4 regions of the Kitasatospora sp. NPDC093550 genome follow, and region 1 is predicted to be linked to each of the others. Evidence: riboswitches for the same ligand, from Rfam matches in the RefSeq annotation. Region 1 holds a riboswitch; each other region holds the start of a gene.
What was found. Region 1 has a riboswitch for cyclic di-AMP ahead of ACIRD3_RS31600 (NlpC/P60 family protein). Riboswitches for the same ligand answer to the same signal wherever they lie in the genome.
Positions count from the first base shown of each region.

Region 1 (6,943 bases):
GCTGCGGGCCGCGGCCGGAGTCGCGGTAGGCGGTCCAGTCGGCGACGCCCTCGGAGAGCCACAGCGGCGTCCAGGACCGGGTGTCGGACCTGGTCGCGACATGGGTGGCCTCGTGCGTGACGACCACCTGCCGACCGAAGCCGCTGAGCCGCCCGTACGCCTCGGGGTTGACCAGCACCCGGTCCGCCGGGGTGTGCCGGGGCGCTCCGGGGGCCGCCACGGTGACCGCCGCCATACCCGCCCAGTCGGCCGGGTCGCCCTCCAGCAGCCGGGCGAACTGCTCCTCGGTGGCGGGCAGTTCGAGCAGCAGCCGGCCGGCCCAGGCGTCACCCCAGACCTCCTCGACCGCGGGCACCGCCCGGTCCCCGACCGCGACCAGCCCGGCCGGGTCGGGGCCGTCGGCCGAGCCGAGCACCAGGCAGCGCTCGCCCGCCTCCGACCGCGCGGGCCCGAAGTCCCACAGCGCCGGCGGCCCGCTCGCGCTCTCCTCGCGCTCGACCCGCCAGCCGTCCTGGGCCCGGGCCAGCTCGATCCGGCGCGGGTACACCACGGGGTCGTCGTCGTACCCGGCGATCCGCACCGCCAGGTCGGCCGCGGCGGTCAGCCGGTCCGGGCCGCCGCCCGCGGCGAGCACCAGGTTGCGGTACGCCGCCGAGGCCACCGGCAGCCCCGACCGGGCGGGCAGCGAGCGCGCCCGCTCCGCGAGCACCGCCGCCACCTCCGCCCGCCGGTCGGCCTCCCGTCGGGCCGGTGCCGCCGCCGGGGCGAGCGGCGGCAGCGACAGCTGGGCCAGCCCCCCGGCGGCGAGCAGCAGCGCACCCCGCCGGGACAGCCCGCGGCGGGGTATGGGCACGGGGTCGGGTCCGGCGGTGCCGGACGGCGACGCGCTCAGAGCCGGACCACCCCCGAGACCGGCATGGCGTTGACGCTCTCGTAGCGCACCTTGGCGCCCGGGTAGGGGGCGTGCACGATCACACCGCCGCCGGCGTACATGCCGACGTGGTGCATGTCCCGGTAGAAGATCACCAGGTCTCCCGGTCGCGCTTCGGAGAGGTTGACCCGCTGGCCGGCGTACGCCTGGGCCTGCGAGGTGCGCGGCAGGGTCACTCCGGCCTGCCGCCAGCTGTAGTACATCAGACCGGAGCAGTCGAACGTACGGGGCCCGGTGGAGCCGTAGACGTACGGGGAGCCGATCATGCGGACCGCGGCGGCCAGCGCGGCCGCCCCGCGCTCGGAGGCGGGCGGGGTGGTGCCGAGGTCCAGCCGGTCGAGGCCGCGGGTGGCGCGCTGCTCGGCGTCCCGGGCGTCCTGGGCGGCCATCCGGGCCCGCTCGGCGCTGCCCAGGCCGTTGAGCAGCTTCTGCGCCGCGGCCAGCCGCTGCTGGATCTGCTGCTTGCTGTCGGCGAGCGAGCGGCGGGCCTCGTCCAGCTCGGCGAGCTTGGCGGTCGCCTCGCTGCGCCGCTGGTCGAGCCGGCGCTGGCGGGTGACCAGCTCGTGCAGCGTCTCCTGCTGCCGCTCCGAGGCCTGGCCCATCGTCCGGGCGCGGGCGAGGTAGCCCTCCGGGTCGGGGGACAGCATCAGCTGGGCGGTCTGGTTCATCCCCCCGCCGCGGTACTCGGCCCCGGCCACGGTCGCCAGGTCGCCGCGCAGCTCGTTGAGCTGGTCCTGGGCGACGGCGATCTCGCCCTGCAGGATCGTGGTCTCGCCCTGGAGCCGCCGCTGGGCCTCCTGGGCCGCGTTGTACTTCTCCGACGCCTGCTCGGCCTCGTCGTAGAGCTGCTCGACCTGCGCCTTGACGTCCTTGCGGTCCGCCGGGTCCGGGCTGCCGGGGGCGGCCTGGGCGCTGCCGCTGGTCGCCACGCCCAGCGCGGTGGTGGCGGCCGCCGTCAGGACCAGCGCACGGGCGAGCAGTTGGGAACGGCGGTGCACGGGCATGGCGGCAGCGGCTCCAATCCTGCGGCGCGGTCCCGCCGCCGCACCACTGCGGGCGGTCCTCAGCGGGAGTCCGGTGGCAGACGTTAGCGAGTCCGGGCAAGCGAGTCCAAACCCCTCCGGACCCGAATATTTGACCCGTAATCGGACATCAGCCCGAGCAGCCGACAAAGCCGCAGGCCCGGCCTTCCGTGACGGAAGACCGGGCCTGGTGGCGCGGAGCGGGGGTCAGACCCGCACGATGCCGGACAGCGGCATGTTGGTGACGGCCTCGTAGCGGACCGACGCGCCCGGCTTGGGTGCGTGCAGCACCTGGCCGCCGCCCGCGTAGATGCCGACGTGGTGGGCGTCCCCATAGAAGATCAGCAGGTCGCCGGGCTGGGCCTGGGACAGGTCGGTGCCGATCCGGGTGCCGGCGTGGGCCTGCTCCTGCGAGGTGCGCGGCAGCGAGACGCCGACCTGGTTGAACGCCCAGACCATCAGGCCGGAGCAGTCGAAGGAGCTCGGGCCGGTGGCGCCCCACACGTACGGGCTGCCGATCTTGGACGCGGCGGCGGACAGCGCGGCGGCACCGCGCGAGCTGCCCGGCGCCGGCGGCTTGGCGACCGGCGTGGACGTCGGCGTGGAGAGGTCGGTGCGGCCGTTGTCGCGCGAGGCGCGGTCGGCGGCCTGCTGCTGCGCCTTCACGGCGTCGGCCTGGGCCTTGGCGTCGGCGGCGGCCTTCTCCTCGGCCGCGCGCAGCGCCTGGCGCTCCTGCTCGGTCAGGGTGTTGAGCAGGTCCTGGGCGGCCTTCAGCTTGTTCTGGACCTCCTCCTTGGAGGCCTTCAGCTGCTGGGTGGTGGACTCCAGCTCGGCGAGCTTGCCCTGGGCCTCGGTGCGGTCCTGGTCGAGCTTGCGCTGCTGCTCCTGGAGCTGCTTCAGCTGGTTCTTCTGGGTGTCACCGGCCTGGTTCAGCGCACCGGCCTGGTTGAGGAAGTTGTCCGGGCTGGACGAGAACATCAGCTGGACGGTCGGGGATATCCCGCCGTTGCGGTACTGCTCCCCGGCGATCTCGGCGAGGCCGCCCTGCAGGTCGGTCACCTGGGCCTGCTGACGGGCCACCTGGTCCTGCAGGCCGGCGACCTGCTTCTCCAGCGCCTGCTGCTTCTCCTGGGCGGCGTTGTACTGCTCGGTCGCCACCTCGGCCTGCTCGTTGAGCTGGTCGACCTGCTCCTTGACCTGGTCCTTGGTCGGCTGCGGGTCGGCGTGGGCGCCGGACTGCGCGGAGAGGGCGACGGCTGCCGCGGCGACGCCGGTCAGGATCGAGACACGGGCGCGACTCGCGGGCTTGGGACGACGATGGGACGCCACGAAGGCGGACTCCTTCTTCCTACGTCCGCCTACCGGGTGAGCTGACGGGTTCGGGCCGGAAGCATGCCCTACGACGCCTCACGGCCGTTCCACCGGCCGACCTGGCGCCGATTCACCCCGGAGGAACGTGGTTCCCCGGCTCCGCTCCGCAGCGCCCCCGACCACTGGGCTCCCCTGTCGGCAGTCGCTTCGACCTGCCCCGCTGCCTCGCGAACTCGGCGGTAACCACCGCCGCCACCCTTGCTGGGTGATCGACAGTGCGGTGGTTCGGGGCACGACCCTAGTAACTGAACCGTGATCGGTTCAAATCCTTGTCAGAAAAAAGACGGAAGATTACCCAAGTTCTTTTGTGAAAATGACCGATGGTGACCGCCGCCGCACGCAAGGCTGATCAGGTCTCACCCAATGGTCGCGAAACGCTCGAAAACCCGAACGCCACCCCCGTCGGAGGGTGGCGCGGATCACAGGCCCCGGACAGCGGCCCGTCGGCGTGTCGGGGCGTCAGACCCGGCGGATCGTGTTGATGGGCATCGCGTCGGCCTTCATCACCTTCACCACGTCACCGGTGTGCGGCGCGTGGACCACCATGCCGTTGCCGATGTACATCCCGACGTGGTGCATGTCGCCGCCGTAGATGACCAGGTCGCCGGGCAGGGCCTGGTCCATCGAGGGCACCCGGGTGCCGTAGTGGCCCTGCTCCTGCGAGGTGCGCGGCAGCGAGACGCCGGCCTGGCCGTACGCCCAGACCATCAGGCCCGAGCAGTCGAAGGTGGTCGGCCCGGTGGCACCCCACACGTACGGCGACCCCTGCTTGCTCATCGCCTTGGCCACGGCCACGGCCGCGTAGCCGCTGGCCGGCGGCAGACTGCTCAGGTCGACCCGGTCGCTGCCGCGCGAGGCGCGGTCGTCCTGCGCCTGCTGGGCCTTCAGCGCGTTGCGCTCGGCCGCGCTGAGCGAGTTCAGCAGGTCCTGGGCCGCCTTCAGCTTGGTGTTGACGTCCGCCTTGGCCTGGTTGAGGTCCTTGGTGGTGGTGTCCAGCGAGGCCAGCACGGCGGCCGCCTCGGCCTTCTCCTGGTCCAGCCGGCGCTGCTGGTCCAGCAGGCCCTTGAGCGCCTCGGCCTGGGTGGTGCTGGCCTGCTGGACGGTGGAGGCCTTGTCCAGGTAGCCGGACGGGTCGGAGGAGAGCATCAGCTGGACGGACGGGTCGATGCCGTTGGTCCGGTACTGCTCGCCCGCCACCTCGGCCAGACCGCTCTGCAGCTGAGCCATCTGCTCCTGGCCGCGGGCCACCTGGTCCTGCAGCTGGTCGGCCTGCTTGCGCAGCTGGTCGGCCCGCTCCTTGGCGCCGTTGTACTTCTCCGCCGCCTGCTCCTGCTCCTCCTGGAGCTGGTCGATCTGCGCCTTGACGTCCGTTTTGTTCGGCTGCGGCGCGGCGTGCGCGGCCACCTGGGCGGAGAGGGCGACCGCGGTCGCAGCGGCAGCGGTGAGCACGGAGATCCGCGCGCGGCTCGGCTGCTTGGGACGGCGGTGGGAGGCCAAGGACCGGCTCCTTCTTCCATCGGACTCACCCGATTGGATGAGATTCCGGAAAATAGGTTTGACGCCAGACCCTAGTGAAGATCTACCCGTTTTGCCACTCCCCCGAAGGCGTGAACTCTGTTTCCCACACTGACTTCACCGGAAGCGCACACGACCGCACACCTGGTGCTGACCAGGCGTCATTCCGCCCGGAGACGCTCAGGGCCGGGCCAGCCGGTTGAGCAGCAGCACCGAAGCCACCGGGCGCGCGCCCGCCTTCCGCACGCCCTCGGCGACCTCCCGGTCGGCGGAGACCACCACCACCGGACGCCCCTGCGGCTCGGCCCGCACCAGACGGCGGATCAGCTCGTCAGCGGTCTCCCCGGTCCGGCTGAACCGCACCCGCACCCCGCGCGGCGGCGCCATGATCACCGGCACGTCGAGGTCCTGCCCGTCGAACACACAGGTGACCTCCGCCTGTGTGCGCTGGGCCAGCATCGCCAGCCCGCCCAGCAGCCGGATCCGCTGCTGCTCCAGCGGCAGCGTCGGATAACCGGTCTTGGTCACGTTGTAGCCGTCCACCACCAGGTGCACCTGCGGGATCGCCAGCAGCTGGTCCAGCAGCGCCGGGTCGTCCTCGGCCAGCCCGCGCCGCGCCACGTCGTGCGGCGAGGCCGCCCCCGGCACCACCGCCTCCACCAGGTCCGCCGGGCGGATCTGGGACACCGGCAGCGCCAGCTCCCGCTGCAGCCCCTGGGCCGACTGCAGCACGGTGTCCAGCAGCAGCCGCAGCCGCATGTCCTCGACGCTGCGCCCCTCGCGGGCCGACCGGCGGCCCTGCTCGGCGGCGTTCTCCAGCTCGGAGACCCGGTGCCGGAGCCGCCGCGCCTCGGTCTCGGCCGCGGAGCGCTCGGCCGCGCCCTGGGCCTTCGCGGCCTCCAGCTCGCCGGCCACCCGGCGCGTCTCGGCCTGCGCCCGGCGGGTGTCGCTCTCCAGCGAACGCACCTTCTTGCGCAGCGACTCGGCCTCCCGCCGGACGCCCTCGAACTCCGCGCGCTGCCGCTCCAGGTCCGCCCGCGCGGCGGCCCGCACCTCGGCCAGTTCGGCCTGCAGCTTCTCCACCAGCCGGGCCGCCTCCGCGGCCGCGTCCTCGGCGCCGGCCCGCTCGGCCTCCTCGCCCGCCTCGGCGACCAGCCGGCTCCAGCCCGCCGAGCGCACCAGGTAGGCGGCGGCCGCGACGTCCATCGGATCGGCGGCCCCCGGGACACTGCCGGACTCCAGGGCCCGCACCAGGTCCGGCTGCCCCAGCCGCAGCCGCTCCGCTATCCGCACCCGGAAGGCCGGCTCCGCCTCCAGCGCGGCCGCCAGCGCGGTGGCCGCGTACTTGGCCCGCCGCGCGGGGGTGAACTTCACGTACTGACGCAGGCTCTGCGGGAGCTCTCCCGGCGGCAGTCCGCCCAGCGCGTCCGAGGCCAGCCCGACCACCCGCCGGCGCACGCCCTCGGGCAGCGGCCGGTCCAGCTTCTCCACGGCGCGCTCCGCCGAGACCCCCTCGGAGCCCTCGGAGCCCTCGGAGGGCTCGGAACCCCCGCCACCCGCGGGCCCGACCGCTCCGGACGCGGCGCTCTCCGTCGGGCCCGCCCCCGGGTCCGACGCCTGCGCCTGCGCAGCGGGCGGAAGTCCCTGCGCTTCGCCGGGCTCCTTCGCTGCGTCCACCACGTCCTCGGCTCCGATCCTGTTCCGGCGGGGTACGGCCGCGACCGCCCCCTGTCGTCACGCTCCGTGCGTCTTGTCTGTTCTGTATTGTCCCGTGCGGCGGACGGGCGCGCCGCGCACCGCCCGCCACCCGTCCCGGGATCAGCCCTGCTCGGCAGGGGCCTCCGGGTCCTCGGCACCCGGCCGGGCCACCAGCTCGACCTGGTCCACGGCGTTGCACCAGCGGCACCGGACCGACTCGACGGTCTCGCTCAGGACCTCGGTCTCCTCGACCTTGGAGTCGCCGGCCAGGTCGAAGTGCAGGAACTCGGTCACCCGCGCGGTGCGGGTCACGTCGAACCGGGTGAGGTTGCCGCACAGGGTGCAGCGCCAGCGCGTCTCGGCAGTCAGGGCGGGGACGGTCATCGGGGGTCCTCTCGGGTGGTCC
Region 1 is NZ_JBIWJF010000026.1:34,922-41,864, forward strand. Features, by position in the region: gene ACIRD3_RS31590 (hypothetical protein) at 1-853, opposite strand, end outside; gene ACIRD3_RS31595 (NlpC/P60 family protein) at 889-1,935, opposite strand; gene ACIRD3_RS31600 (NlpC/P60 family protein) at 2,161-3,282, opposite strand; cyclic di-AMP (ydaO/yuaA leader) riboswitch at 3,293-3,446, opposite strand; gene ACIRD3_RS31605 (NlpC/P60 family protein) at 3,784-4,821, opposite strand; gene ACIRD3_RS31610 (NYN domain-containing protein) at 5,020-6,330, opposite strand; gene ACIRD3_RS31615 (hypothetical protein) at 6,658-6,921, opposite strand.

Region 2 (6,943 bases), on a different contig from region 1:
GGGGGCTCCGGTGGGAACCCCCTCGGGAACTTCCTCGATCGTTACCCGCCTGTCGGCGGGTTCGATTCTGTAAGGTGGAGACTAGTTTCCGCGATACAGAATTTCAACGGTTTGTTGAAGAGGTCGCCGGGACTCTACTCCTCCCCGACAGCGAAGGGAACGCCGGTGGTTGCGACCCCCGACACAGCATCGACGACAGGCCCCGACCGCGCGAGCGGCGGCGTGCAGTCCGTCGAACGCGCCTTCCAGCTCCTGGAGGCGCTGGCCGACTCCGGCGGCGTGGCCACGCTCAGCGAGCTCTCCACCAGTTCCGGCCTCCCGATGCCGACCATCCACCGCCTGGTTCGTACCCTCGTCCAACAGGGCTATGTCCGCCAGGACACCGCGCGCCGCTACACCCTCGGCCCCCGGCTGATCCGCCTCGGCGAGACCGCCGGCCGCCTGCTCGGCAGCTGGGCCCGCCCCTACCTGGCCGAACTCATGGAGGCCACCGGCGAGACCGCCAACCTGGCCGTCCTGGAGGGCGGCGAGGTGGTCTACGTCGGGCAGGTGCAGTCCCGGCGCTCGATGCGGATGTTCACCGAGGTCGGACGGCGGGTGCAGCCGCACTGCACCGGCGTCGGCAAGGCCCTGCTCGCCCAGCTCCCCGAGGAGGAGGCGCGCGCCGTCCTCGGCCCCAACCCGCTGCCCGCGCACACCGAGTACACCGTCACCGATCCGCAGGAGCTGATGCACCAGCTCGCCGAGGCGCGCGAGCGCGGCTACGTGGTCGACGACCAGGAGCAGGAGATCGGCGTCCGCTGCATCGCGCTCGCCGTCCCGGGCGCGCCGACGCCCACCGCGCTCTCGGTCTCCGGACCGGAGGCCCGCATCCGGGCGCTGGAGGAGCAGGCCGGGGCCGCCTCGCTCGTCCCCGTGATGCACCAGATCGCCGCGCGACTGGGGCAGGTCCTCGCGCCCTGACCCGCCCGTGAGCCGATGCCACGTCAACCTGCCTGCGGACGGGCGGGAGACCGGCCGTCCTCCGTTCGGGCGGACGGCGGGCGGCGCGACTCGGTTACTCCCCGGTCACGGCGACGCCTCGGTCATCTTGGTGCGGACGCGGCGCGCGACGGCGCGGGCCGCCGGGAGCACGAGAGCAGGGTGACCGGGATGAGACACCGGGATGTACGGGGTGGCGCGCAGGGACCGGGTCGCGCGAGGACCAGGGGATTCGGCGGGGCCGGGCTGGTGGCGGCCGTGACGGCGGGCTGCGCGGTGGCGATGCTCGCCACCGGCCCGTCCTGGGCGCTGCGCCGGCCGGAGCCCCGTCCGGCGGTGGACGTCGTGGCGCCGGGTGCGCCGGGTGCGCCGGGTGCGCCGGGTGCGCCCGAGGCGTCCACCCTGCCGGCCCTCGCGGCCAAGCCGTCCGACTCCGACCTGGAGGTGGTCCAGCTCGATCCGGACCCGGCACCGCCCGGCGGCACCACGACCATCCACGCCTTCGTCGACAACCTCGGCCCGGACACCACCGCCTCCCCGTTCACGGTCGTGGTCACCCTGCCGGAGGGCGTGACGCCGCACGGCCCGTACTTCCCCAAGGACTGCGAGGTGTTCCAGAACGGCCACCGGGTGCGCTGCGTCTTCGGGGCCGGGCTGCGGAGCGGGCGCAGCGCGACCGCCCTCGTCCCGGTCGACGTGAGCTCCGACCTGGCGCCGGGGACGTACCAGGGCTGGGTGGCGGTGCGCAGCGCGGACGACCGGAACGCGGACAACGACCGCGCGCCGTTCGACCTCAAAGTGGTCGAGCCGGTCCAGGATTCCTGAACCACGTCCGTCCCACCGGTCACCGGCCGCCGGTGAGCGGCTGCCGGCTTCCGGCGACCGGTGGGACGGTCCTACGGGCTACCCGTCACCGGTAGACGCGGACGTAGTCGGCCGCCATGGTGATCGGGGCGGTCCCCTGCGGCGCCGGGTGGTACTGGCCCGCGCACACCGAGAGGTTGAGGATCAGGTACGCCGACCAGTTGGCGCCCACGCCCTTGCCGTCCGAGAAGACCTTGACGCCGTTGACGTACCAGTCCACCGAGGTCGCGCCGTAGTAGGTGCCGATGGTCACCCACTGGTCCTTCGCGATGGCGCTCGCGTCGGTGTAGTACTTCGGGTTGCCGGGGTTGACGTGGTTGGTCAGCTCCAGCAGGTTCGGGTTGTCGGGGTGGTACTCGAAGGAGTCGATCTCCCCGTTGCCGTTCTTCCAGGTCCACAGAGCCGGCCAGGCACCGGTGCCGGCGGGCAGCTTGACCCGGGTCTCGGCGTAGTCGCCGGTCTTGACCTGGAAGCCCTCGCTGGAGCCCTCGGTGGTCAGGAAGCCGGTGTTCCAGGACTGCTTGCCGTTCTCCAGGGCCGGTCCGCCGGACGTGGCGGTGAAGGTGGCGACCCCGCCCGCGACGCTGACGTTGTTCTTGTTCAGCCAGTCGAGCTTGTTGTCGTCCGGGTTGTGGTTCCCGTACTTGTACGCGGTGCTCTTGTCGCCGACCCAGCGCTGGCCCCAGGAGATCGCGCCGTTGAACTCGTCGGACCAGGTCAGCGACTTACCGGCGACCGGGGAGGACGGCGCCGGCGTGGCGCTCGGGCTCGCCGTGGCGCTCGGGCTCGCGGTGGGGGTGGAGGTCGGGGTGGGGGTGGAGGTCGGGGTGGGGGTGGAGGTCGGCGCGGGGGTCGGGGTGGGCGCGGGGGTGGCGGTGGACGAGACCACCAGCTGCTGCGAGGGCAGGTTGTGCCAGGCGCCGCCGAGGTCCTGCCAGAAGCCGAACTGGGTGTAGGTGCCGGCGGGCAGGGTGCGCGCGGCGCTGGTGAAGTTGACCCCGCTCGGGCAGATCTGCACGTTGGAGGCGTTGCCGGGGAAGTCCAGGTTGGTGCCGCGCGCGTCGCGCACGCCCACGCCCACGGTCTTCGCGGTGAAGCAGGCCGAGGAGTGCAGGGCGAGCGAGGCGGTGGTGGCCTTCCCCGCGACCATGGTGGCCGGGGCGAGGCGGTCCTGGGTGACGGTCGGCGCGGTGGCGGCCTGGGCACCGGTGACGGACGGCAGTCCGAGCAGTCCGGCGCCGCTGATGGCGAGCGCCCCGGTGGCGGCGAAGGCGGCGTTGCGGCCGCGGTGGGTGGGGCGGGCGTGGCGCGGCGCGCGGCGCCGGGCAGCGGCAGGCTGGGGCATGGGTCACCTCTGCGACGCCTGCGAGGTTAGCTGTCGGGTTCGGGCTGCAGTTGCCCGGCCGCCTGTGGAGCGGCTTCACCCCTAGCCTCGGCCCGCGCGCGCGTGCGCACGGGTCGGGCGCCGACCTTGGTTCCCCCGCTCCCGTCCGCTGTGGTGCTCGGTGACCCGCCGGCGGGTGGACGGGACTAGGCGTCCCGGCGGCGGGGTCCGCGAGAGGCGGACGCCGTTGCAGGCTAGGCAGGCCGTGCGTGAACGGACAACTCCTCCGGGGTGGTTGTCGCGCAGCTCACAGCGGTGTCGATCAACGACGCTGCGTGGCGGCTGAGTTGATCACTCCGGGCACGGCCGGCGTGACGCGACATGCGGTGCTGGGCGTGGAGCCGGGCGTGGAGCCGGGCGTGGAGCCGGGCGAACAGCCGGGCGTGGAGCCGGGCGAACAGCCGGGCGTGGAGCCGGGCGAACAGCCGGGCATCGTGCCCGGCGGCGCGGTGATCCGTCCTGCGGCAAAGATCCGGACCGGGTGCGCCCGGTCGGATAAATTTGAGGCCTGACATCTTCCGCAGTGCACAAGAGCACCGATCCCGAAACGAGGAGCCGCCCCACCATGACCGCGCCCCTGCCCGCCTTCGCCGGCCGCACCTACGTCTTCCGGGCCGACAACGGCGCGGCCTTCCGCAACACCTACTCGGCCGACGGCACGCGGTTGCGCTGGGAGGGCCTCGGCGAGTCCGCGGGCCAGTGGGAGGACGTGCGGCTGCACGTCGCCGAGGTCGCGCCGGAGATCTACTTCATCAGCTGGACGGAGCAGAGCGGGATCACCGTCAGCCATGTGATGGACCTCAACAAGCTCACGATCCGGGCCTTCTGGACCTTCGAGGGCGAGGGCGGCCGGGTCGGTCAGCTGCACACAGGGACGCTGGAGCGGGTGGCCTGAGCCAGGTGACGACCGAACCCCCGGGGCCCGCGGCCCCGGGGGTTCGGTCGTCTGGCGCGCCCGTCCGTCAGACGGTCTGGTCGGGCACCTTGAGGTGCTGGGACAGCCACTCCAGCGAGGAGGGCAGCAGCGCGCTCCAGGTCTCGAAATTGTGGCCGCCGTTCTCCAGCATGCTGTACGAGACCTTCATCGGGCTCTGCGCGGCGTCCACGAAGGCCTCGGTCTCCCGGCGGTAGTCGCCGTCGCCCTTCTTGGTGCCGGCCAGCAGCACGGACACCTTGGGCGCCGGCAGGTTCTTCAGCCGCCACATCAGGTTGGCCTCGTCGCGGCGCTGCTTGCTGCCGCCGAACAGGTCACCGGTGGTCGGGTCGTCGGCGGCGTCGTAGTAGGCGGACAGGGCGACGGCGGTCGGGAAGACGTCGGGGTGGCGCATGGCCAGCTTGAGCGCGCAGTAGCCGCCGGTGGAGTTGCCCATGAACGCCCAGGCCTGCGGGTCGGACGAGACCCGGAAGCTGGCCTGGATCGCCGAGGGCACGTCCTTGGTGAAGTACGTGTCGGACTGCGGACCGTTCGGGATGTCCTCGCACTCGGTGTCCTGCGGCAGCGCGGGCGACGGGCGCATCAGCACCATGACGGTCGGCTGCATCCGGCCCTCCTGCAGCAGCTTGAGCGCCGCGCCCGGGTAGTTGAACCGGGTGATCAGGTTCTCGGCGATACCCGGGAACCCGGTGCTGACGATCACGGCCGGGAACTGCTTCCGCGCGTACTCCGGCTGGAAGTACTGCGGGGGCAGGTAGACGTAGCCCTCGGTCGACAGGCGGCTGACCGCACCGTCGATCCGGACCTTGCGGATCTCGCCGGACTGGCTGGGCTCACGGCCCATCGCGCCGCCGCCCTTGACCGCTGCGTGGCCGACGGTCTCCACCAGCAGGCGCCCGGAGGCGTCCGCCTTGTTGTGGATCACCACCGGGCCGGTGTCACCGGTACCCAGCAGGTCGTCCCAACTGCTGTAGAAGGCGAAGTAGTTGTTCGCCACCAGGCCGAGCGCCGCGAGGACCGTGAGCTGGGTGGCGAGCAGGGCGCCGATCCGGCCGAGCACCGCCTGCCAGGTCTTCCTGGCCAGCCTTGGCCAGAGCCAGACCGTTCCCCCCATCACCACGACGGCGATCAATACGGTCAGCGCCAGCACCTTGTGGCTCGTCAGACCCATGTCCTACTTGCTCCCACGCCTCGAACTCCGGTCCCCTCCGCTGGGGACATCCGAGGAGGTCACCCCGGTTCCCCGCCGGGGCACGAGGATCAACCCTAGCGCCGCCTGGGAGAAGGCTGACGGGCGCCTGGGAGCTCGCGGGACGGCTGACAGATTTCAGATGACAGATTTCGAAATCTGTCATCTGAAATCTGTCATCTGAACGTTGTCAGCCGTCATCCGCGACACGGGAGGTGGCCCCCAGGCCCCCGACGCTGCCCCCCGGGCGCTCAGGACACCTGCTCCCAGAGCCGCAGTCCCGCCGTGAGCTCGCGCACGCAGCGCGCGCCGAGGTCCTGCGGGGAGCCGGGGCCGGTGGCGGCGGCATCGGAGGCGGCCCACTGCTCCAGGGCCACCCGGATCGCCGCGGTCGCGGAGGCGGCGGCCAGCCGGATCTCCAGCGGGTCGACGCCCTGCGGGCAGCGTTCGGCGAGGACGACGCGCAGCCGCTCCTCCGAGTCGGCGTGGACGCGCTGCCAGGTGCCCTCCAGTCGCGGGTCGCGCAGCAGGCTGCGGGTCCACCGCATCATCTCGGCGCCCGCTTCGTCGCCCGGCGTCAGCGACGCGACCGCCGCCCGTTCCAGCGCCTCGCGCAGCGGCAGGTCGGCCGGGCTGTCGGCGAGCCGGTCGACCCACTGCCGCCCGCCCGCCGCGAGCAGCGGCGCGACGGCGTCCTCCTTGACGGAGAAGTACCGGTAGAAGGTGCGCAGCGAGATGCCCGCGGCGAGGGCGATCTCCTCGGCGGTGGTGGCCTCCGCCCCCTGCTCGGCGAAGAGCGCGGCGGCGGTGCGGGCGATCTCCAGCCGGGTGGCGTCACGGCGGCGCTGGTTCAGGGTCGGGCGTCCGGTCACAGGGGTCAGCCTACGCGGGCAGGTGCCACTGTGGCGCGAAGCGCCGACATGGCACGTCCAGCCTTATTGGCACGATGTGCCACATAGGCGTACCGTGTCTCTTGAGGTCGAGAGACCACGAACGAACGGAGTACCACCATGGAGCGCTTCAGCGGACGGAACGTCCTCGTCACCGGCGGCGGCTCGGGCATCGGCCGGGCGACCGTGCACCGGATCCTCGCCGAGGGCGGAAAGGTCGTCGCCGTCGACGTCGACGAGGACGGCCTGAAGAAGACCCTGGACCGCGCGGCCACGGACGGCACCGCGGAACGGCTGACCATCCGGGTCCTCGACATCTCCGACGAGACCGCCGTCGTCGCGGGCGTCGCCGAAGCGGTGGCCGCCCTGGGCGGCCTGGACGTCCTGGTCAACGCGGCCGGCATCCTCCGCTCCTCGCACACCCACGAGACCACCCTGGAGTTCTGGAACAAGCTCCTCGCGGTGAACCTCACCGGCACCTTCCTGATGACCCGCGAGGCGCTCCCCGCCCTGCTCGCCACCGGCCGGGGCGTGGTGGTCAACTTCAGCTCCACCTCCGCGGGTTTCGCCCACCCCTACATGGCCGCGTACGCCGCGACCAAAGGCGGCATCCAGTCCTTCACCCACGCCATCGCCTCGGAGTACGCGAAGCAGGGCCTGCGCGCGGTCTGCGTCGCACCCGGCAGCATCGACAGCGGCAT
Region 2 is NZ_JBIWJF010000001.1:523,069-530,011, reverse strand. Features, by position in the region: gene ACIRD3_RS02245 (IclR family transcriptional regulator) at 166-963, shown strand; gene ACIRD3_RS02240 (hypothetical protein) at 1,231-1,806, shown strand; gene ACIRD3_RS02235 (hypothetical protein) at 1,892-3,190, opposite strand; cyclic di-AMP (ydaO/yuaA leader) riboswitch at 3,191-3,356, opposite strand; gene ACIRD3_RS02230 (hypothetical protein) at 3,505-3,741, shown strand; gene ACIRD3_RS02225 (phenolic acid decarboxylase) at 3,795-4,124, shown strand; gene ACIRD3_RS02220 (alpha/beta hydrolase) at 4,192-5,334, opposite strand; gene ACIRD3_RS02215 (TetR family transcriptional regulator) at 5,604-6,224, opposite strand; gene ACIRD3_RS02210 (SDR family NAD(P)-dependent oxidoreductase) at 6,363-6,943, shown strand, end outside.
Region 2: another riboswitch for cyclic di-AMP. It lies ahead of ACIRD3_RS02235 (hypothetical protein); the one in region 1 lies ahead of ACIRD3_RS31600 (NlpC/P60 family protein).

Region 3 (6,943 bases), on a different contig from region 1:
GGAGGGCTTCAAGGAGGGCCAGGTCGGCTCCTCCGCGATGCCGCACAAGATGAACACCCGCTCCTGCGAGCGCGTCAACGGCCTGGCCGTCATCCTGCGGGGCTACGCCTCGATGACCGGCGAGCTGGCCGGCGACCAGTGGAACGAGGGCGACGTCTCCTGCTCGGTGGTGCGCCGGGTCGCGCTGCCGGACGCCTTCTTCGCCTTCGACGGCCTGCTGGAGACCTTCCTGACCGTCCTCGACGAGTTCGGTGCCTTCCCCGCCGTGGTCGAGGCCGAGCTGGACCGGTACCTGCCGTTCCTCGCCACCACCAAGGTGCTGATGGGCGCGGTGCGCGCGGGCGTCGGCCGGGAGACCGGGCACGAGGTCATCAAGGAGCACGCCGTCGCCTCCGCGCTGGCGATGCGCGCGGGCGCCCGGGAGAACGAGCTGCTGGACCGCCTGGCCGCCGACGAGCGGATCCCGCTGGACCGGGCCGCCCTGGACGCGCTGCTGGCCGACCGGCTCTCCTTCACCGGTGCGGCCGGCGCCCAGGTCGCCGAGGTGGTCCGCCAGGTGGAGGCCGTCGCGGCCGCCTACCCGGAGGCCGCCAAGTACGCGCCGGGCGACATCCTCTGAGAGGTCGGTCTCCCCTGCGGCGTCCGTGAGGTGACGTCGCGTCAGTTGTCGGGCGAGGGCCCCGCCGCCGAACCGGTGGCGGGGCCCTCGCGCGTCTGGACGTGGCCCGGGTCGTACGGCGGGGTGGTGGTGCCGCAGGGCCAGTCGCAGTTCGGCTCGGCGACCGGCTGCTCCTCGGGCGCCAGCACGTTGCCCCGGACGGTGGCGAAGGCGATCAGCCCCCCGCCCGCCAGCAGCCCCGCACAGATCAGCATCGCGGTGTGGAAGGCGGAGTCGACGGCGGACGGCACCCGGTAGTCGTCGCCGCTCAGTCCGGCCAGCGCCGGGAGCGCCGCCACCGCGAGCAGGCCGGCCGCGCGGGCGGCGGCGTTGTTGACCCCGCTGGCGATGCCCGCGTGCCGGACCTCGACGGCGGCCAGCACGGTGGCCGTCAGCGGCGCGACCAGCAGGGTCATCCCGCAGCCCATCACCGTGACGGCGGGCAGCACGTCCGTCCAGTAGGAGGAGCCCGGGCCGGTGCGGAGCATCAGCAGCACCCCGACCGCGCACACCATCGGGCCCACGGTGAGCGGGATCCGCGGGCCGATCCGCTTGCCGAGGCGTCCGGCCCGCGCCGACAGCAGCAGCATCAGGATGGTGATCGGCACCAGCGCGAAGCCGGAGACCAGCGGCGAGAAGCCGGCGACGATCTGCAGCTGCACCACCAGCAGGAAGAACACGCCGCTGAACGCCGCGTACACGCAGAGGGTGACCAGGTTCACGGCGGTGAACAGCCGGGAGGAGAACAGGCCGAGCGGCAGCATCGGTTCGGGCGCCCGGCGTTCGACGGTGACGAAGGCGACCCCGAGCAGCACGCCGATCACCCCGCTGACCCAGACCGCGGGGGACACGCCCTCGCCGGCCGCGGTCAGCGCGTAGGTGATCGCGCCGAGGGCGAGGGCGGCGAGCGCCGCGCCGAGCACGTCGAAGCGGCCGGTGGCGCTCTCGTCCCGGCTCTCCGGTACGGACCGGGTGGTGACCGCGATCACGGCCGCGGCGAGCGGCAGGTTCAGCAGGAAGATCCAGCGCCAGCCGGGGCCGTCCACCAGCCAGCCGCCGAGGAAGGGGCCGACCGCGGCCGACACCCCACCGAGGCCGGACCACAGCCCGACCGCGGCCGAGCGGTCGTCAGGGTGGAACACCGCCTGGAGCATGGCGAGCGAGCCGGGGGTGAGCAGTGCCCCGCCGATGCCCTGGACGGCGCGGGCGGCGATCAGCACCTGGATGTTCGGCGCGGCGGCGCAGGCGGCCGAGGCGACGGCGAACCAGACCACGCCGATCAGGAAGACCCGGCGCCGCCCGTACCGGTCGCCGAGCGCGCCGCCGAGCAGGATCAGGCCCGCCAGGGTGAGCAGATAGGCGTTCAGCGTCCATTGCAGGGACGCCAGGGAGGCGCCCAGGTCGGCGCCGATCCGGGGCAGGGCGACGTTCACCACGGTGCCGTCGAGCATCGCCATGCTGGAGCCGAGCACGGTTGCCAGGAGTACCCAGCGACCCTGCGCGCTGCCCAGGCGCAGGGTGCCGGCTTCGGAGGTGGCCACGGCCCGATCCTGCGTCCTGCGGGGCGCACGTGACAAGGGTCACCGGAGGGCGTGTTGGTGCTGAGCGGTCCGTGCCCGGACGGTCGCACGGTGTCGCCGACGTCGGCGCAGGGTCGTGGATCAGTGGCGCGGGGTGAATGGATTGTGTACACACCGTGCAGCGGACCATTCGGAGGGTCACCGTCCGCCGGGGGGTCGTTGCCGATTCAAGAGATCGACATTGCTTCACCCGAACGGATGGGTTTTAGTTCAGCGACCGCCCGGCCAGTCCGGACGGATCCACCGGGTGGAACGCCGAGTCCTGCCGCTGCCCGGAGGTTCGAACTGAACTCTGTACGGCAGGAGCGGGGGACCCACAGGTAAGTCGCCGGACCGGAGTTCGCGCCTCAAGGCGCGGGCGTCCAGGGCCGGCTCGGGGTGAAGCCGCGCATGCGGCCGGGCAACTCCAGCCCGAACCCGACAGCTCACCTCGCAGGCGTCGGAGAGGAAACTTCCATGCCTGCTCAGGCTCGTCGTATCGCCCTGCCCCGCGCCGCCCGCATCGGCATCGCCACCGCCGTCACCGGCGTTTCCTTCGCCCTTCCGCTCGTCACCGCGATGAGCGCCCAGGCCCACACCGCCCCGGTCGCCCCGGTCGCCCCGGTCGCCGCCTCCAGCGCTGCCGCCGCCGCGGACTCCGCCGCCGAGGCCAAGCCGGCCGCTGCGGCCAAGGCCGCCGAGAGCTACCGCGTCGTCAGCGGCGACACCCTGTCCAAGATCGCCGACGCCAAGAACGTCGAGGGCGGCTGGCACGCGCTGTACGAGCAGAACCGCTCGGTCGTCGGTGCCAACCCGAACCTGATCTTCCCGGGTCAGCAGCTCGCGCTCACCGGCCACGCCGCCGCCCCGGCCGCTCCGGCCACCCAGGCCCCCGCCCCCAAGCCGCAGGCGAAGGTCCAGGTCAAGACCGAGGCCGCCAAGCCGTCCGCCCCGGTGCAGACCCAGGTTCAGACCGCCGCTCCGGCCCCGGCCGTGACCGCCGCTCCGGTCGCCGCGACCTCCGGCTACGTCGCGCCGCTGGCCAACCCGAAGCTCGGCACCGCCTACGGCGTGGCCGGCTCGATGTGGGCCTCCGGCCACCACACCGGCCAGGACTTCGTCGCCTCCACCGGCACCCCGCTGCGCGCCGTCGCCAACGGTGTCGTGGTCAAGGCCGGCAACGGCGGCGCCTACGGCAACGAGGTCGAGATCAAGCTCGCCGACGGCCACTACGCCGAGTACGCGCACCTCTCCGTGATCGGCGTGTCGATCGGTCAGACCGTGACCGTCGGCCAGCAGATCGGCCTCTCCGGCGCCACCGGCAACGTGACCGGCCCGCACCTGCACTTCGAGATCCGCACCGGTTCGGAGTACGGCTCGGACATCGACCCGGTCGCCTACCTGCGCGCGCACGGCGTCGCGCTCTGACCCTGCCGGGGTTTCAGAACCACCGCTGCTGCGGAGCGAATCGATCCTCCGGGATGGTCATGTCGGGTGACCGCTCGACCGGGTGATCGCCGCACAGTGGACATGGGCGCGGGACACGCCCAGGCCGGCCCGGCTCGTGGGACCAACCTCCCTCGCGAGCCGGGCCGGCCGCTGCCGTTTCCGGGGTGCCGGGCCCTCGGGGCCTTCGGGTGCGGGCGTCAACTTCGCTCGGTCGGTGGCCGGTTGTCGGATGGTCGGCTCGTTGCGCGGGGCGGTCGCGGCCTCCGCTGCTGTCGCGGGACAGCGCCCGTCCGGGCGGGAGCGTCGGGGCAGACGAGGGGGCCGGATGGCCGTCCGGGGGTGGTGTGGCGATCGGCGAGCGGTCCGCGGGAGTCGGATCGCACTGGAGGACGCGGTCGAGCGGTGCGTCCGCGGGGGCGGGAAGGGGGCGCGGTTGGTCCGGGCGGTTCAGTTGTGGTGGGCCGGGAGGCCGTACCGGGCGGCGGACAGCAGCTCGTGCATCCGCCGGCCGAAGTCCTCGGTGTCGCGGGCCGGTTCGGGGAAGACCAGGCGGACGTCGCGGTGGCCGTCCGGGTGGTCCAGGCGCAGCACCAGGCCGTGGCGGTCCAGGGCGAGCGGGCGGACGTCGGGGTTGCGGGCTAGCAGGGCCGGGTCGAGCAGCCGGGTGAGGGCGTCGAGCGCGTCGGGGTGCTCGTCGGCGACGTGGGTGAGCATCGCGGCCTCGTGGCGGGCCATCGGGTCGGGGGCGGCGAGGGCGAGCTCGGCGGCGGTGACCGCGCCGGTGCCGTACGGGGTGGCGAGGACGGCGTGGGCGACGTCCACGTGCAGGTGGACGCTGAGGCCGTCGTCGGCGAGGTGGGCCAAGCGCAGCCGGCCGGCCAGGGTGAGGCGGGCGCGGACGCGGTCGCGGACGGCGACGGGGGAGACGTCGGTGACGTCGAGGACGACGGCGAGGCCCTCGGCGGCGCGGGCGAGGGCCGTGGTGAGCGGCGCGTCCAGCGGGGCGCGCATCCGCAGGCGGGAGCGGTGGACGGAGACCGGGGTGTCCAGGTCGTGCCGCTCGCCCAGGGCGCGGACGGTGAGCGAGGAGGTCGTGCTGAGCAGGCTGAGGATCCGTTCGGCGGTGGTGGGCTCGGGGACCTCGGTGTCGCCGGTGGGCAGGCTCATGGACGGACCTCCAGTTGGTTAGGTGAGCCTAACCTAACGTTGGCGGTGGGGTGTGGCAAGCAGGGGTGGGGCCGGCAGGGGCGTGGCCGGCAAGGGGGCGGCGGGCGGGCGTGTGGCGGGCGGGGATGCGCGGCGGGAGCCCGGGTGTGCCGAGGGCCCGGACGCGGGTTCATCGAGGGGAGGCGTCCGGGCCCTGGAGGGTGGGGCGGCGTCAGGCGATGACGGCCTGGGCGTCGATCTCGACCAGCATCGGCTCCTGCGGGAGCTCGACGAAGACGGTGGTGCGGCAGGGCTTCACGCCGCCGGGCTCGATGTTCTCCTCGATGAACTCCGCGTAGACCTCGTTCATCAGCGGGAAGTCGGCGCGCTTGGTGAGGTAGACGCGGAACATCACCACGTCCTCGATGGTCGCTCCGCCGGCCTCGACGACGGCCTTGACGTTCTCCAGGGTGCGCCGGGTCTGCGCCCTCACGTCGCCGTGGTGGAGGTACTCGCCGGTCGCCGGGTCCTGCGGGCCCTGGCCGGAGACCTGGAGGATCGGGCCCTTGCGGACGCCCTGGGAGAACACCCAGGCGGGGGCGGGGGCCCCGTCGGTGCGGATCTCGGTCTTCCCGGCGGTCGGGGCGTGCTCGGCGGACATGGATCTCCTTGGGGTGTGACGGATCGTCAGGTGTGGTCGGGGCGGCCGCAGTCGGCCGAGACGGCGCGAGCGGTGGCGAGCAACTGCGGGAGGAGGTCCAGCACCTCTTCGTACGGGAGGACGACGTCCGGGACGGAGATGGACGCGGCGGCGACGACCCGTCCGCTGGCGTCCCGGATCGGCGCGGCCACGCAGTTGATGAAGGCCTCGTGCTCGGCGTGGTCCTGCGCCCAGCCCTGGGCGGCGACCTTCTCCAGCTCGGCGAGCAGGGCCTCGGGGGTGGTGAGGGTGCGCTCGGTGTGCCGGACGAAGTCGATCCCGGCCACCACCCGGCGGCGCTCGGGCAGCGGCAGGTCGGCCAGCAGCACCTTGGAGACGGCGGCGCTGTGCAGCGCGGCACGCAGGCCGATCCGGGAGTACATGCGGACCGGGTGGCGGGAGTCGAACTTGTCGATGTAGACCACCTCGCCGCCCTCGTACGCGGCCAGGTGCACGGTCTGGCCGGTGGCGGCGTTCAGCTCGGCCAGGTGCGGGCCGGCGATCCGGCGGACGCCGCGCTGCTCCAGGGCCAGGCCGGAGAGCGCGAAGAGGCCGGCGCCGAGGTGGTAGCGGTAGGCCGCGTCGCGGTAGACGAACCGCTCCTCTTCGAGGCTCTGGAGCAGCCGGAGCACGGTCGTCTTGTGGACGCCGAGCACCTCGGCGAGCTGGTCGAGGGAACGTTCGCCCTCGCCGAGCTCGGCGAGGATGCGCAGGGCGCGGGTGACGGTCTGGCTCATCGTGCTCCGCTCCGGGGACTGGGGTCCGTGCTGATGGTGTTCGGGCGGCCGGGCCGGCCCGGGGCGGCGGGCGCCGCGCGGCCGGTGGGCAGGGCCGGGCCGGTGATGCCGTCGGCGGTGATCCGGGTGGCGGCCCAGTCGTCGGGGGAGGCGTCGAGCAGCGCCGACACCACGGCGGCGGGCGGCAGTTCGGCCTGGTCGCCGTGGGAGGTCAGTGCGCAGGCGGCGCTCAGGTGGCCGAGCCGCAGCCGACGGCGCTGGTCCAGGCCGCGGACGGTGCCGGCCAGGTAGCCGGCGGCGAAGGCGTCCCCCGCGCCCGTGGCCTCGACCACCTCCACGGCGAGGGCCGGTTCGGTGACCGCCGTGCCGTCCCGCTCCACGGCGGTGACGTACCGGTCCGCGTCCTTGACCACCAGGGTGGCGGGGGACGGGAAGCGGCGGCGCAGGGCGGCCGGGTGGCCGGTGCCGAAGGCGGCCTGCGCCTCGTCGGCGCCGAGCAGCAGCAGGTCGGCGGCGTCCAGCAGGGGCGGCAGTACGGCCGGATCGCGGTCCCGCCACAGCGAGGGGCGCCAGTTGAGGTCGAAGCTGACGGAGCGGCCCGGACGGTGGTCGGCGAGCAGGGCGCGCAGCAGGGCGAGGCAGTCGTCGGAGAGCGCGGCGGTGATGCCGGACAGGTGCAGCAGGCGGGCGCCGG
Region 3 is NZ_JBIWJF010000010.1:35,421-42,363, forward strand. Features, by position in the region: gene purB (adenylosuccinate lyase) at 1-619, shown strand, start outside; gene ACIRD3_RS17855 (MFS transporter) at 661-2,115, opposite strand; cyclic di-AMP (ydaO/yuaA leader) riboswitch at 2,512-2,692, shown strand; gene ACIRD3_RS17860 (peptidoglycan DD-metalloendopeptidase family protein) at 2,695-3,645, shown strand; gene ACIRD3_RS17865 (DUF2470 domain-containing protein) at 4,114-4,833, opposite strand; gene ACIRD3_RS17870 (RidA family protein) at 5,045-5,473, opposite strand; gene ACIRD3_RS17875 (IclR family transcriptional regulator) at 5,500-6,249, opposite strand; gene ACIRD3_RS17880 (sugar kinase) at 6,246-6,943, opposite strand, start outside.
Region 3: another riboswitch for cyclic di-AMP. It lies ahead of ACIRD3_RS17860 (peptidoglycan DD-metalloendopeptidase family protein); the one in region 1 lies ahead of ACIRD3_RS31600 (NlpC/P60 family protein).

Region 4 (6,943 bases), on a different contig from region 1:
AGGCGGTCGTCGACGTCGTCCACGGCCATCCGCACCTCGTGCCGGGCGAGGTAGTCGGGCCTCACCCGGTAGCCGTCGATCATCGCGGAGTAGGCGCCGCGGTAGGCGCGGGAGGCCTGGATCAGCTCGGTGAGCCGGTCGGCGTCGGCCGTTTCGGCACGCCGGATCGTCATCTCGGTCATGCCGCGAGTATAGGAGTGAACCAGCCTTGTGACCATTACACGCAGGTCGGTCCCGTCCGGCGGCGACGGTCGGCGGCCCGCAGCACCAGGACGCGGCGGGCACGGTCGTCCCCGGCCCGGTGGAAGCGGTGCACCTCGCTCGCGATCCGGCGCTCGCCGAGCGCGTACCGCAGTGGGTCGAGGTGGCCGCAGCGGCGGCCCCGCCCGTCGTGCAGCGGCTGGACGCGCACCTCGCCGTCGGGGGCGGTGACCCGGACCAACTCGGCCAGGGCCGCCACCTGGTGCTCGGGGCCGAACAGTTCGGGGTAGGCGAAGAGCAGGTAGCCGCTCAGGGTGAGGGCGAAGGCGCCGTCCGCGAAGGGCAGCCGGGGCAGCGCGGCGGCCACGTACCGCTGGGGGTGCGCGGCGGAGTCGGTGGCGAACAGCCGACGGGCGCGGTCCCAGCTGCGCAGGTAGCGCTCGGAGCGGTCGGGCCGGTCGGGGCGGGGCGAGGGGTAGAGGTGCGGGCGGTCGGCCATCGCGGCGGCCATCGCCGCCCGGGCGGCCCGCGCCGCCGCCGCGACCAGCGGCAGCGGCAGCGCGTACGCCGGGTCGGCGGCGATCACCCGGCAGCCCAGCTCGCCCGCCTCGGCGGCCAGGCCGGCCGCGCCGCCGGGGCAGTCCAGCAGCGGGCCGGGCAGGGCGGCGAGCCGGGCCCGGGTCAGGTCGAACTGGGCGCAGTACTCGTCCAGCGGACGGGAGGTGACCAGGACGTCCGGGGCTTCGGGGGGAATGCCGGTGGCGGACACGCGGTCATCCGAACACGCTCCGGCCCCGCCCGCACCCGGAGGGCGAACGGGGCCGGAGCGTGGCTGGGGCAGGGGCCGGGGCGAGCCCGGGACGGTACCTGCGGACTCAGCGGCCGAGCAGGCCCTGGGCGGCGGCCCGGTTGACGTTGGTCAGGCCGCGGACCAGCTGCGCCGTGAGGAACACCAGCAGCAGCCCGGCCGCCGAGAACGCCGCGATCTGCCACGTGCCCTCGATGTAGTAGACGTGCTGGACGTGGTGGCTGTCCGTGTAGTCGAACACCCGGTAGCCGCGCCAGGAGGTGTAGGCCGGGAAGACCCAGTGGTAGACCGGGTAGAGCGCCATCACCCAGCCGAGCACCAGGAACACCAGCGTCATGGTGAAGCTGAAGATCGCCCAGGGGAACATCACCACCTGGTGCAGCGCGGCCTTCCAGCCCGCCCCGTCCGCCAGCCGCGCGGTGATCGCGCCCCAGCCGCCCGGGCGGACCTGCCGCACCGGCTTCGGGGCGGGGACGTCCAGCCCCAGCATGCCGCGCACCCGGGCCCGCTCCAGTCGGCCGAAGCCGCGGCTCACCGTGGTCAGGCCGGCCAGCACGGGCAGGCCGAGGGCGGTGAGGAAGGTGCCCAGGCCGAAGCAGAACAGGGTGATCGCGGCGGCGAAACCGGCGATCGCCACCGGCAGGGCGGTGAGCGCGTAGCCGACCTCGCGGTAGTAGTGCGCGGAGAACGGTGCCTGCCAGAAGGCCGGCGGGTACTCGGTCCGGTGGGCCCGGGCCGGGTGCGGGTCATCGCCGTGACCGCCCAGGACGTCCCACTCGTGGTCCCGCGTGCTTCGGCTGCTGCTCATGTCCCGGCCCCGGCCCCTCGTTCTGACGCTCGTTCGTGTTCCCCGACGACGTCCAGTCTGCTCGTGGGGAGGGTGGCGGGGGCATCCGGAGGCCTGGCGGATCGGGGGTGGGGTTAACCCCCGGCCGGGCCCGGCCACTGGTCGAGGCGCAGCGCGTAGCGGTACCCGGCGGAGCCGGCTCCGCCCTCGGAGCCGTCCTGCGGCTCCCGTCCCTCCAGCCGGAACCCGAGGCCGGCGAGGACCGTGGCCGAGGCCGTGTTGTCCACCGCGACCCTGGCCTCCACCCGGGGCAGCTCCAGGGTGCGGAAGGCGAAGTCGCAGAGCAGGCCGGTGATCTCGCCCGCGTAGCCGCGTCCCCAGGACTCGCGGCCGAGGACGCAGCCGAGGTCGGCGGAGCGGTGCCCGTCGAGGGTGAGCGAGGCCTGCCCGATCGGGGTCGCGTCCTGTGGGTCCGGCGCGTCGGCGAGCCTGGTGACGGCGAGCCGGTAGGTGTCCCGTTCCTCGGCCATCGCCTCCTCCAGGTAGAGCTCGATCTGGTCGGCGCAGGTCTCGCGGTCGTGCGGTGCGAAGGGCAGGTGACGGGTCACCTCCGGGTCGCCGAACAGCGCGTGCAGCGCGTCCACGTCGCCATCGGTGTGGTGGTACTCGCGGATGGCCAGGCGGGGGCCGGTGAGTCGTACGGGGACCATGGCTGCCGACCCTACCCGCCCCCGACGGCTACCGTTCGGACTATGAACGACGATGACCTGCGGCTCGCCCCGCGCACCAGGGCCGCCGACCTGCTCGCCTGGGCGGCCGAGCAGGGCCGCGCGCCGGTGGCCGAGGAGCCGCTGCGCACGGTGCTGGCGCTGCTGGAGCTGGGCGAGGGCAGGATGCACGACGGCTGGCCCGAACTGACCTCCAACGCGGTGGAGCACCTGCTCTACGAGCGGCTCCACCTGTACGTCCAACCCGCGCCCGAGGCGGACCCGCTCGCGTACGGCGACGCCGTCCGGCTGCTGGTCGACCACCAGCGGGCCGCCCGGCGGCTCAACGCCAAGCGCCAGGAGCGGCTGCACGCGGAGGCCGAGTGGCAGGGCGAGGTCGCGGCCGGGCTGTTGCGCCGCGCCGACCTGGTGACCTGGCCCCGGCTGTACGCACTGCTGCTGCACGCGCACGGGGTGGACGTCGCGGACGGCGAGGCGGTGCGGGACTGGCTGGTCGGCTTCGGCGGGCTCGCGGAGGAGGAGCGGCTCGCCGCGTTCGAGGCGCTGGCACCGGCCGGCTGGCTGGACGAGCCGGACGAGCAGGGCTGGGGGCCCGGCCGGGTGCTGTCGGTCGGCATGGCCACGGACGGCGCCCGGCGGTTGCTGGAGCAGGGGCTGATGCGGCGCAGCTACCGGAACCTGGCCGAGCTGACCGCGCTCGGGCGGCCTATGCCGGACGAACTGGCCGGGGACTTCGGGCAGTTCGAGGAGGCGGCGGCCGGCGCGGCGCTCGACCTGTTCGGGGAGTGGACGGTGCCGGGGCTGCCGCGGCTGCTGCTGGAGGAGTTCCCGGAGCTGGCGCCGGAGCCGGGCCCGGAGGAGATCGACGCGTACCTGGCGCAGCTGCCCGCGGAGGAGTGAGAGCGGCGCGACGGCGCGAGAAGCCCCCGGTCGCGTGCGGCCGGGGGCTTCTCGGTGTCCGGGGGCCTCGGGCGCCGGGGGCTTCCGGGCGGCCGGGGCTCTCGGGCGTCGTTACGGGGTGAGGCCGCGCTGCTGGAGCCAGGGCTCCGGGTCGACCGGGGCGCCGCCGCCCGGGCGGACCTCCAGGTGCAGGTGCGGGCCGGTGACGTTGCCGGTCGCGCCGACCTTGCCGATCTGCTGGCCGGCGGTGACCCCGCCGGAGCCCTTGATGATCGAGGAGAGGTGGCAGTACCAGATCTCGGTGCCGTCGGGCAGGGTCTCGACGATCCGGTAGCCGTACGAGCCGGACCACCCGGCCGAGGTGATGGTGCCCTGGCCGAGCGCGTAGACCGGGGTGCCGGTGTCGGCGGCGAAGTCCAGGCCGGTGTGCAGGTTGGCCCAGTAGCGGGCGCTCTGGCCGTAGTGCGCGGAGAGCCGGTAGTCCTTCACCGGGAGGGTGAGCGCGGCGGCGCGCTTGGCCTCGGCCTCCGCGGCGGCCCGCTTGGCCTCGGCCTCCTTGGCGGCGGCCTTGGCCTCGGCCTCCTGCGCGGCCTGCACGCGGGCGGTCTCCTCGGCGGCGGTGCGCTGGCTGTCGGCCTGCTGCTGGATGCGGGCGGCGAGCGCCAGGCCGGGGTCGGCGGAGAGGGCGACCGGGCTCTCGTCCGGGGCCTCGACGGCGGGGGCGGCGGCCGGGGTGGCCGAGGCGAAGCCGGTGGCACCCAGGGTGGCGGCGACGGCGGTGACGCCGAGCAGCGGGGAGGCTCCGCGCGTCTGACGCGGCATCCGGTGGCGGTTGGTCTCGGCCTCGGGACCGAAGGACTCGGGACCGGGGGACTCGGGCCCGTCCGGACCGGGGTGGTCGAGGAGCTGGGTACCGGCTGCGGGGCCGGCCGGGTGTGCCGGGGTGTGCGTCGACGCCACGGAGGCGCGCTCCTTTCCTTCCTTCGCGCCTACCGGGTTAGCTGACGGGTTCGGAGCAGGAAGGTCTCCTACGGCCGGGCCGGAGCCCCGCCGATTCACCCCAAGGAACGTGGTTCCCCGGCTCCCTGACCTGCCCGGAGGCCGGCCGGCGGGATTAGGCGACGGCGCACGGTGCCGTCTGGGTACGGCGTTGACGACCGCGCTGCGTTATCAGACGTTAATCCTAGGACGCCCTGATTCCAAGCCATCCGTCCGGGACCGCTGGGGAGCAGGTGATCGGACGTCAACGAACGACCCCCTCATACGAGCACCCCATCTGAGTACTCCTACTCATGTGCGGCCCGACCCGGCGGCCGCATCCTGACGCCATGAGCGCACCGATGAAGAACCGCACCACGGCCGCGTACTACGTCCAGGCCGTCCTCTCCTTCGCCCTGTCGGGCATCGCCCTCGCCGTCGGGATCGCCTACCTGCCGGTCGGCGGCTGGACCCGGGCGTTCCTGGGGATCGGGCTCCTCTACACCGTCACCTCCGCGTTCACCCTGGCGAAGGTGATCCGGGACCGGAACGAGTCCGCCGAGATCGTCAGCCGGGTGGACCAGGCCCGGCTGGAGAAGCTGCTCAGCGAGCACGACCCGTTCAAGGTCGAGGGGGTCTGAGACCCGGACCCCCTCCCCCCTCTCCTCGGTCGGTCGAGGGCTTGACGGCTAAGGCTATTAGCCTTAGCTTTATGGCTATCGGCAGCACCGCCGATGCACCGCAGCAGCGGACCGAGGAGGCCCACCATGAACGCCACCATCACCCCGGAGACCCAGTACCTGACCGTCCCCGGCGGGCGGATCGCCTTCGACGACACCCGCCAGGGCGACGGCACCCCCGTCGTCCTGCTCCCCGGAATGCTCGACAGCCGCGCCGCGTACCGGCACCTGCGCCCGCTGCTCGTCGCCGCCGGCCACCGCGTCATCACCATGGACCTGCGCGGCTTCGGCGACTCCTCCATCGCCTGGGACGACTACGGCCCGGCCGCCATCGCCGGCGACGTCCTCGCCCTGCTCGACCACCTCGGCATCCGGCGCGCCGTCCTCGCCGGCAACTCGTACACCGGCGCGACCGTGGTCAAGGCCGCCGGGGACGCGCCCGAGCGGATCGCCGGGATCGTCCTGATCGACGCCTTCGTCGAGAACCCGCAGCCCGGCACCCTGATGCGCGGCGTCCTCGGCCTGATGGGCGCGGCACTGGTCCACTGGCCCGCCTTCTGGGGCTTCTACCTGCGCCGGATGGCCTTCCCCGGCGCCAAGCCCGCCGACTTCGACGACTACGTCAACGGACTGGTCGCCGCCCTGCGCACCCCCGGCCGGAAGACCGCCACCCGCGGGTACGTCACCGGCGACTCGGCGCCGACCGGCTGGACCACCGCGGTGCGGTGCCCCGCGCTCGTGGTCATGGGCAGCAAGGACCCCGACTTCCCGAAGCCGGAACTCCTCGCCGACCGGCAGGTCGCGGCCCTGGGCGCGCGGAAGGCGATGATCGAGGGATCCGGGCACTACCCGATGGCCGACAACCCGCAGGCCACCGCGGACGCCCTGCTGCCCTTCCTCGCCGAACTCGCCTGAGCCACCGGCCCCCGCCCCGCTTCCGTACGGAGACCCGACCATGCCCCGCGTAGGACTGACCCCCGACCAGGTCGTCGACCACGCCCTCGCCCTCATCGACGACCAGGGCGCCGAAGCCCTCACCCTGGCCGCCGTCGCCGCCCGGGCCGGCGTCGCCACCCCCTCGCTGTACAAGCACGTCAGCGGCGGGCTCGCCGAACTCCGGCGGCTGATCGCCGTCCGGGTCACCGAGGAACTGGCCGACCGCCTCGCGGACGCCGCCGTCGGCCGCAGCGGGGACGGCGCCGTCGCCGCCGTCCTGCGCGCCTACCACGCGTACGCCGTCGAGCACCCGCACCGCTACAACGCCCTCCCCCAGGCCCCGCAACTCGACGACGACCTGGCCCGGGCCGCCGCCCGGCTCGTCGGCGTGATCGTCGCCGTCCTGCGGGAGTACGGCCTCGACGGCTCCGAGGCGATCCACGCCGCCCGCACCGTCCGCTCCCTCGCCCACGGATTCGCCTCCCTCACCACCGCCGGCGCCTTCCAACTCGCCGAAGACCTCACCACCACGCAGGACCGCCTCATCACCACCCTCACCACCGGCCTCCGCACCTGGCCGGCCTGAGGAGCCCCCCGCACACGAGAAGCCGCCCGTCAGGGCCTCCGACCGAGAGACGTGCACCAGAAGTCGGGCATGCCGCACTGCCGCCGGGACGGCTGGATGCCCCGGCCGGTGTACGCCGGCGGTCTGGTCGAGGACCGCGAGGGGGACTACGACGAGTCGGTGCAGCGGACGCTCGGCGGGCTGGAGCCGTGGACCCGGCAGACCGGGCCGGGGCTGATCGGGCCGGCGCCCGCGCTGGAGCGCCCGGCCGGTCCGCTCACCCTGGACGTGACCGAGCGGCGGTCCCGGCCGGACGGCGTGCCCCTGCTGCTCCTGCACCGGATGTCACAACTTCCGCAA
Region 4 is NZ_JBIWJF010000029.1:23,172-30,114, forward strand. Features, by position in the region: gene ACIRD3_RS32900 (GNAT family N-acetyltransferase) at 1-182, opposite strand, end outside; gene ACIRD3_RS32905 (class I SAM-dependent methyltransferase) at 218-970, opposite strand; gene ACIRD3_RS32910 (sensor domain-containing protein) at 1,077-1,817, opposite strand; gene ACIRD3_RS32915 (GNAT family N-acetyltransferase) at 1,931-2,506, opposite strand; gene ACIRD3_RS32920 (hypothetical protein) at 2,549-3,424, shown strand; gene ACIRD3_RS32925 (M23 family metallopeptidase) at 3,536-4,384, opposite strand; cyclic di-AMP (ydaO/yuaA leader) riboswitch at 4,397-4,555, opposite strand; gene ACIRD3_RS32930 (YiaA/YiaB family inner membrane protein) at 4,753-5,043, shown strand; gene ACIRD3_RS32935 (alpha/beta fold hydrolase) at 5,170-5,997, shown strand; gene ACIRD3_RS32940 (TetR/AcrR family transcriptional regulator) at 6,038-6,604, shown strand.
Region 4: another riboswitch for cyclic di-AMP. It lies ahead of ACIRD3_RS32925 (M23 family metallopeptidase); the one in region 1 lies ahead of ACIRD3_RS31600 (NlpC/P60 family protein).